4 regions of the Pseudomonas sp. NFX15 genome follow, and region 2 is predicted to be linked to each of the others. Evidence: predicted binding sites of a transcription regulator. Region 2 holds the regulator's gene; each other region holds the start of a gene.

Region 1 (2,203 bases), on a different contig from region 2:
CCGGCGTAGCGCTTGACGCGCTTGATGATTATCGGCTGATTGTTTTCCATGGCTTAGCGACCGCGAACCGCTTGTTCCAGCTCGGCGAAGCTTGGGCGGTGCGCCGGGTACAGCACCTTGCGCCCGAACTCCACGGCCAGCGATGGCGGCATGCCGGAAGCCGATGCCACCAGCGAGGCCTTGATGGCTTCGTAGACGTTCAGCTCTTCCTTGGCATCGTGGGCCAGGGAATGCGCCAGCGGGCCGAAGAAGCCGTAGGCAGCGAGAATACCGAAGAAGGTACCTACCAGTGCCGCGCCGACGTGCAGGCCGATGGATTTCTGGTCGCCTTCACCCAGCGAAGCCATGGTCACCACGATACCCAGTACCGCCGCGACGATACCGAAACCCGGCATGGCGTCGGCAATGCCGTTGACCGCGTGGGATGGGTGTTCCAGGTCTTCCTTGAGGCTGAACAGTTCCATGTCGAACAGGCCTTCCAGCTCATGGGGCGCCATGTTGCCGGAAGACATGATGCGCAGGTAATCGCAGATGAACGCGGTCATGCGCTCGTCCTTGAGCACCGTCGGGTACTTGGCAAAGATCGGGCTCGCCGCGGCATCTTCGATGTCGCCTTCAATGGCCATCATGCCTTCGCGGCGGCTCTTGTTGAGGATCTCGTAGATCAGGCCCAGCACTTCCAGGTAGAAGGCGTGGTTGAAACGCGAACTGAACATGCCCAGGGATTTCTTGAGCACGTGCATCGTCATATAGCCGGGGTTGGCCTGCAAGAATGCACCGAGGGCAGCACCGCCGATAATCATCACCTCGAAAGGCTGGATCAGGGCGGCAATCTTGCCGTGGGAAAGCACGTATCCGCCGAGCACGCTCGCGAATACGACGATGATGCCGATAATTTTAGCCATAGGTTAGGAGAGCACTTACTGAGTCGGGTTCAAGGTCATATTCGGAAGTTAAAAAATCTCTTCTTCTACTTATCGGCAAAACTGCGCCAGACTATAGCCAGTTCAGGCGAAAAGCTAATTTGACCCCCTACGGGCACAGGTATTGTTGACGATGATCGCCTCCCACCATGGTTAACGAAACGAACGTTCCAACGCCAAAACCAACCACGCTCGAAGGCTGGGTCAAGCTTCTCGATGGCGTTCGCCTCCCCGTCCCGCAAGCCAGCCACGACCGGGTCTGCAAGGCCATCCGCGATAATCGCAGCTCGCTGCGCGACATCGCCGACCTCATGCAAGGCAGCCCGGCCCTGGCCTTGAGCGTGATTCGCGAAGCCAACCGGCACACCCATGGTGTCATGACCGAGCCTGCGGAAAACCTCGAGATCGCGATCAATCGCCTCGGACTCAAACGCACCGAAGAACTGCTGGCGCGATTGCCCGCGATGCCTCAGGCCGAGATTCCCAAAGCCTTGCGGCAGATACAAATGATCAGCCAGCACGCCACGCAACAGGCCAACGGTTTTTTTGCCAGTCGCCTGGCGCGGCTGTGGCAGGACATCCATTGGGGCAGCCTGCTGTTTCTGTCGCCGTTGTGGCCATTGGCGCTGACGCACCCGAAGTTGCTCGAAGACTGGGAGTTGCGGGTCATCCATAAAGGTGAGTCGGCCCGCAAGGTCGAAAAGCAACTGTTTGGTGTGCGCTTGCTCGACATCGGCCAAGCGCTGGTGGAAATCTGGCGCCTGCCGATCTGGGTGCAGCAAGGTTATCGACTGTTGCTCACCGAGCAGCGCGAGCTGGTGAAAGTCCTGCGCATCGCCCGCGACAACGCGCACCCGTTGCGCCAGCAGAACCGCCTGGATGACGATCCGACCCTGCGCCGCTGGCTCAATCAGCCGGCCAATACGGTATTGCTGGCCAACGGTCTGGCACTGTCGGCGCAACACGCCTGGGACAGCCCGCACAGTCGGCGCTGGCAGTACTTGACCGGCCTGTACCTGCAAATGCCGATGGACGAGTTGCAACAGCAATTGCACCAACAAGCCGCCAACAGCGCCCATCAACACGCCATGCCCGACCTCTGGCACCCGGCCGAAGCGCTGCTTTGGCCATGGGGCACGAACCGCATTCATGCCGGTTTGCTGCCAGCCGCAGGGCCCAGCGCCGACGACCTGGTGAAGTGGCGCAAGCAATGCGCCGAACTGCTTCACGAGCCCAGCCGTTTTTCCAATGCCATGTCCCTGACCATCGCAGCGCGGGAT
Region 2 (2,203 bases):
CGCCGGCCTGGGCCGCTTCGATGATCTGCTCGCGCTTGGCTTCAGCGGTGACCATCAACACCGGCAGGTGCTTGAGCTTTTCATCGGCGCGCACGTGGCGCAGCAGATCGATTCCGGTCATGCCAGGCATGTTCCAGTCCGTTACCAGAAAGTCGATGCTTCCGCTGTTGAGCACCGGGATGGCGGTAGTGCCATCGTCGGCCTCGACGGTGTTGGTGAACCCAAGGTCACGCAGCAGGTTCTTGATGATCCGCCGCATCGTTGAGAAGTCATCAACGATGAGGATTTTCATGTTCTTGTCCAATTCGACCTCCAAGCAGTCTTAAACGCGCCCAGCACCTGGACGCGCCATTTCAATCAATCCGGCAAAGCACTCAATGACTGTCTGGAGCACAACAGATCGCGACCGGTGTGGTTCAACACCCCATCGGCCCCGTTCGCAGTGTCCCCACACTGCCTTCAGCGCGCTCGCCACTCCCCCAAACGCCCCCGCAAACGGGCCGCGCACTGGCTGTGTAACTGGCTGACCCGCGATTCGCTGACCCCCAGGACCTCACCGATTTCCTTGAGGTTCAACTCTTCGTCGTAGTACAGCGCCAACACCAGTCGCTCACGCTCCGGCAAATTGGCAATCGCATCCGCCAGCGCCGCCTGGAAGCGTTCATCTTCCAGATCGCGTAACGGCTCGAGATGAGCACTTGCGCCATCCTCGTGCAGCCCTTCGTGTTCGCCGTCCTGCAACAGGTCGTCGAAACTGAATAAGCGGCTGCCCAGGGTGTCGTTCAAAATCCCGTAATAATCGTCGAGACTCAATTGGAGTTCGGCCGCAACTTCGTGATCTTTAGCGTCACGACCGGTTTTCGCTTCAATCGAGCGAATCGCGTCGCTGACCATGCGCGTATTGCGGTGGACCGAGCGTGGCGCCCAGTCCCCCTTGCGCACTTCATCGAGCATCGCGCCGCGGATTCGAATGCCCGCGTACGTCTCGAAACTGGCGCCTTTGCTGGCGTCATATTTGGTCGACACTTCAAGCAGGCCGATCATCCCGGCCTGGATCAGGTCTTCGACCTGGACACTGGCTGGCAAGCGTGCCAGCAAGTGGTAGGCAATGCGTTTTACCAGCGGCGCGTAACGCTCGATCAGCTCGTACTGCGCATCGCGGGCCGATTTTTTATAGAGGTTGTAACCGCTGGCTGTCATAGCACAGGCCCTGCTGTCTGTTGCACGAGACGCTCGACGAAGAACTCCAGGTGCCCACGCGGGTTGGCCGGCAAAGGCCAGGTATCGACCTTCTGCGCGATGGCCTTGAAGGCCAGCGAGCACTTGGAACGCGGGAACGCTTCGTAGACCGCACGCTGCTTCTGCACGGCCTTGCGCACGCTTTCGTCGTAGGGCACGGCGCCGACGTATTGCAGAGCGACATCGAGGAAGCGATCGGTGACCTTGGTCAACTTGGCGAACAGGTTGCGCCCTTCCTGCGGGCTCTGGGCCATGTTGGCCAGGACGCGGAAGCGGTTCATGCCATAGTCGCGGTTGAGCAACTTGATCAGGGCGTAGGCATCGGTAATCGAGGTCGGCTCGTCGCACACCACCAGCAACACTTCCTGGGCGGCACGTACGAAACTGACTACCGAGTCACCAATGCCCGCAGCGGTGTCGATCACCAATACGTCAAGGTTATCGCCGATGTCGCTGAAGGCCTGGATCAGCCCAGCGTGCTGCGCAGGGCTCAGATGAACCATGCTCTGTGTGCCGGACGCCGCCGGAACGATACGGATGCCGCCGGGCCCCTGCAGCAGTACGTCGCGCAGCTCGCAGCGGCCTTCGATCACGTCGGCCAGGGTCCGTTTGGGTGTCAGGCCCAGCAGGACGTCGACGTTTGCCAGCCCCAGGTCGGCGTCCAGCAGCATGACGCGCCGGCCAAGCTCAGCGAGGGCCAGGGACAAGTTTACAGACACGTTAGTTTTCCCGACGCCACCTTTGCCGCCGGTCACCGCGATCACCTGAACGGGATGCATGCTGCCCATATTATTTCTTTACCTTGTCTTGCATAGACGGAGGCCACATTACTGGCTGCGCGTTCGCTAACGGAACAATGCATGGCAGACCATCGATGTAGGTACAAAAACTATTCATTAATTACCTCAGCCAACCTGCTTGGTCGGACTGTGGTAGATGTCAGCGAACATGTCAGCCATGGCTT
Region 3 (2,203 bases), on a different contig from region 2:
CGCTTCGATGGCGGCGTTCAGCGCCAGCAGGTTGGTCTGGTCGGCGATGCCTTTGATCACATCGACCACGCCACCGATTTCATTGCTGTCCTTGGCCAGTTGGGTCACGGTCACACCGGTTTCACCGACCACCACCGACAGGCGCTGGATGGCTTCGCGGGTTTCCCCGGCGATGTCCCGGCCACGACCGGTCAGGCGATTGGCTTCCTGGGTGGCGTCAGCGGTGCGTTGCACGTGGCTGGCGACTTCCTGGGTGGTGGCCGCCATCTGGTTGACGGCGGTCGCCACTTGCTCGGTCTCGACGCGTTGGCGTTCCAGGCCGCTGGAACTGTTGTGCGCCAGGGCGTCGGATTGCCGGGCCTGGTCGGTCAGGTGTTCGGCGGTGTCCTGCAAACGCGTCAGGCAGGTTTTCAGGCGTGCTTCCTGGCTGAGGATGGACATTTCCAGGCGCGCCTGGGCGCCACGGCTGTCGGTGTACATCTGCGCGATCAGCGGGTCGGACGTGGTCTGCTCGGCCAGGCGCAGCAAACGCTTGAGGCCGCGCTGCTGCCATTGCAGGCCCATCAGTCCCAGCGGCACCGACAACCCCGCCGCCAGGGCAAAGCCCCAGTGGGAGTTGAGCGTCGCGCCGATCATGAAGCTCAACTGGCTGACCAGGATGAACGGCAGCCAGTCCTGCAGGATCGGCAGCCACTTGTCAGTGGAGGGGATCGCCGACTTGCCCTGGTTGATGCGTTGGTAGAGCGCTTCGGCACGGCGGATCTGCTCGGCGCTGGGCTTGACCCGCACCGACTCGTAACCGATCACCTGATTGCCTTCGAAGACCGGTGTCACATAGGCGTTGACCCAGTAGTGGTCACCGGACTTGCAGCGATTCTTGACAATGCCCATCCATGGCAAGCCTTGTTTGAGTGTGCCCCACATGTGCGCGAAGACGGCCGTCGGGACGTCGGGGTGACGCACCAGGTTATGCGGCGCGCGGATCAGCTCCTCACGGGAAAACCCGCTGATGTCGACGAAGGCGTCATTGCAGTAGGTGATCACACCTTTGGCGTCGGTGGTGGAGATCAACCGTTGCTGAGCCGGGAAGGTCCGCTCGCGTTGTGTGACTGGCTGGTTGTTACGCATGGCTTTTTCTGTCCGCAAGGCTTTGACGGGTTGTCGGCCGTGGGACGGTTTAATTGAATTTATTTTTTGTTGTCAGATGCGCGGCCTACCGCCTGTAGGAAATATGGATCCAACCAATAGGATTACGGGCTCATCAGGGTTTCCCTGAAGGGCCGCTCCGCGTATCATTTCGCGCCCCTCGCCATGGCTCCCGTGTGTAACCCCATGAAGGTTCGCGGTCGAGACGGCGGGGGTTCCGGCGACTCCCTAACGATAAGAACAGAGTTATCAACTAACTGAATTCAGTAAATTTCCTGCGCTTTTATCGGACATCCGCAGCTGTTCGATGCACCCATCGCACGAGGTGATGGCGTTGGCGCCAGGAAAATAAAAATGGTGGATCAAGTCATGCGTAGAAAAGTTGCAATTATTGGGGCTTCCTTCCGGTTTCCCGGCTCCACTCACGCAACTTTTTGGCAGAACCTGCTGGAAGGGCATGACTTCATCACGCAGGTCGACCCTTCCCGCTGGTCCCGCGATGCGTTTTTCCACCCGGACAAGGCCAACCCCGGCACGTCCTACACCTTTGCTGCCGGCACCCTGGGGGATATTTCCACCTTCGACGCAGGCTTCTTCAGCATTTCGCCCCGCGAAGCCGCGATCATGGATCCTCAGCAGCGCCTGTTGCTGGAGCTGGGCTGGGAAGTGTTCGAGAACGCCGGCGTCAAGCCGTCCAGCCTGCGGGGCAGCCGCTGCGGCGTGTACCTGGGCATCGCCAGCACCGATTACGCGTATCGCCTGTCCCATGACCTGTCGCTGGTGGATGCGTCCACGGCCACGGGAAACACTTTCAGCATTGCCGCCAATCGCCTGTCGTACTTCTATGACCTGCACGGCCCGAGCATGGCCGTCGACACCGCCTGTTCTTCGTCACTGGTGGCGTTTCACCAGGCCTGCCAGGCGATTCAGAGCGGCGAGATCGACGAGGCACTGAGCGGTGGCGTCAGCCTGCACTTGCACCCGTTCGGCTTCCTGATTTTCTCCAAGGCCTCGATGTTGTCGCGCAAAGGGCGCTGCAACGTGTTCGACGAAGCCG
Region 4 (2,203 bases), on a different contig from region 2:
CCTGGCTCATCTGGTTGAACGCGCGGGCCAGCTGGCCAATCTCGTCGTTGCTCGACACGCTCAGGCGCACGCTCAAATCACCAGCACCCAAGGCCTCGGCCTGACGCACCAGATCCCCCAGCGGCGCCAGTTTGCTGCGCAACAACCAGACCGCAGCGCCGACCGCCAGCAACATGGCCAGCAAACTGCCGATGGCCAACTGCAAGCCGACGCTCCAGGTCACGGCGCGGATTTCGCGTTTGGGCATGCTCGCCACCACCGACCACGGGCCACCGTCGAACGGGACGGCCAGGCTGTAGAAGTCTTCGGACTTGTCACTCCAGAACTCCCCCTTGCCCGGGGTTTTCGCCAGATTGGCGATGGTCGGGACGGCCTGATCCGGTACCTCGACACCGGCAATGGGCACCAGCCATTTATTCTGTTCGTCGAGCAACGCCAGGGAACCGGTCTGGCCGATACGGAAGCGCTTGAGGTTGGCGAATTGCGCAGTCTGCGCATCGGTGTAATCAAATCCTACGAACAGCACCGCAATGACCTTGCCACTGCTATCCCGAACCGGGGTGTACTGGGTCATGTAGGAGCGATCGAACAACAAGGCACGACCGACGTAGCCCTGCCCCGCCATCAACTTCTCGTAAGCCGGGTGTGCATGATCGAGCAAAGTGCCAATGGCCCGGTTACCGTCCTGTTTGGTCAGCGAAGTGCTGACCCGGATGAAGTCCTCGCCACTGCGCACAAACAGCGTGGCGACACCGGCGGTCATTTGCTTGAACTCGTCGACCTCCTTGAAGTTGTTGTTCAGCACTTCGCTGCCCAGATGCAAACCCGGGGTCTGCACGCCGGCCACCGTGACCGGTTCGTCCGGGTGCACGCTCAGGCCGGCGCTGAAACGCTTTTCGAACAGCCCGCTCAAGCGCTGGGTGCTTTCACGCAAGGTGCCGTGGAAGGTGCTCAATTGATCGGCCAGCAAACGGGCCTCGCTGGCCAGGTGCTCTTCCCGGGTGGCGAGGTTGGCCGAATCCAGCGAACGCAGGGCGAACACGGTGCTGCCGCTGATGACGATTGCCAGGATCACGGCGAGGGCTAGCCCCAGCTGAGAGGCGATGCGAGCGCGAGGTTGAGGCATGACAACTCCTGGCCGAGTGACCGGATCGTCCTGATCGCGACGCACACTCAGCAAAATTTTCCGGTAATGGGGCAATAACGGCGAACCTGTACGGAGGTTCCATTTGCCAATATTCGGCGGCAAACCTGAATACTTGAGTGATTCACCGGGAGATCGCAGGATGCCGCCATCGCGACGGCTTCATCGTTTCAGCTCAGGTGCTCGACGGCCGGCAGTTCCATGGAGCGCACTTCGCCTTGCAGGAAGTCGCTGAGCCGGCGCATGCGCTCGCCTCCGGGCCGGGTTTTTGGCCAGACGAGGTAGTAACACAAGCCGCTGGCCACCGCCGTCGGCCACGGCAAACTCAAGCGACCCTGGGCGACATCTTCCGCCACCATCAGCAGATCACCCATCGACACGCCATAACCGCGTGCGGCAGCGATCATGCCCAGCTCCAAGGTGTCGAACACCTGGCCGCCCTTCAGCGACACCTGCTCGGCCAGGCCCATGCGTTCCAGCCAGTTGCGCCAGTCACGGCGGTCTGGCGTAGGGTGCAACAATTCCGTGTGTGACAGACGCTCGGCATCCCAAGGCTGATCATTGAGCAAATTGGCCGCGCCGACCGGGATCAATTCCTCGGGGAACAGGTAACTCGCCTCCCAGTCCGGTGGGAAATGCCCGTCGCTCAACAGCACCGCACAGTCGAAGGGCTCGTCGTTGAAATCCACCGAATCAACGTCCATCCACGCACTGGTCAACTGCACTTCGTTGCCCGGCTGCAAGTGCCGGAAGCGACTGAGCCGGGCCAGCAACCAGCGCATGGTCAGGGTCGACGGGGCTTTCATGCGCAGGATGTCGTCTTCAGCGCGCAAGGTATTGCAGGCGCGTTCCAGGGCCGTGAAACCTTCGCGAATACCCGGCAACAGCAACCGGGCCGATTCGGTCAGTTGCAAGTTACGACCGCTGCGGTGAAACAAGCGGCAAGCAAAATGCTCTTCGAGCGTACGAATATGGCGGCTGACCGCGCTTTGGGTAATCGACAGTTCTTCGGCGGCGCGGGTAAACGAGCTGTGCCGCGCCGCTGCTTCGAATGCGCGA

What was found. Region 2 encodes FliA, which starts transcription of late flagellar genes. Its sites were predicted from a motif close to CTAAAGTTTNNNNNNNNNNNGCCGNTAA; they were not measured.
Region 1: the regulator FliA is predicted to act here: its motif matches at 975-1,002, upstream of motA (flagellar motor stator protein MotA).
Region 3: the regulator FliA is predicted to act here: its motif matches at 1,159-1,186, upstream of J1D76_RS05050 (methyl-accepting chemotaxis protein).
Region 4: the regulator FliA is predicted to act here: its motif matches at 1,237-1,264, upstream of J1D76_RS06815 (methyl-accepting chemotaxis protein).

The regions. Positions count from the first base shown of each region.
Region 1 covers NZ_JAFMPV010000007.1:204,883-207,085, forward strand. Annotated here, with positions in the region: gene motB (flagellar motor protein MotB) at 1-50, opposite strand, end outside; gene motA (flagellar motor stator protein MotA) at 54-905, opposite strand; gene J1D76_RS10635 (HDOD domain-containing protein) at 1,073-2,203, shown strand, end outside.
Region 2 covers NZ_JAFMPV010000020.1:68,128-70,330, reverse strand. Annotated here, with positions in the region: gene J1D76_RS20025 (chemotaxis response regulator CheY) at 1-292, opposite strand, end outside; gene fliA (RNA polymerase sigma factor FliA) at 460-1,200, opposite strand; gene fleN (flagellar synthesis regulator FleN) at 1,197-2,027, opposite strand; gene flhF (flagellar biosynthesis protein FlhF) at 2,145-2,203, opposite strand, start outside.
Region 3 covers NZ_JAFMPV010000003.1:279,212-281,414, reverse strand. Annotated here, with positions in the region: gene J1D76_RS05050 (methyl-accepting chemotaxis protein) at 1-1,128, opposite strand, end outside; gene J1D76_RS05045 (SDR family NAD(P)-dependent oxidoreductase) at 1,516-2,203, shown strand, end outside.
Region 4 covers NZ_JAFMPV010000004.1:313,318-315,520, forward strand. Annotated here, with positions in the region: gene J1D76_RS06815 (methyl-accepting chemotaxis protein) at 1-1,126, opposite strand, end outside; gene J1D76_RS06820 (LysR substrate-binding domain-containing protein) at 1,315-2,203, opposite strand, start outside.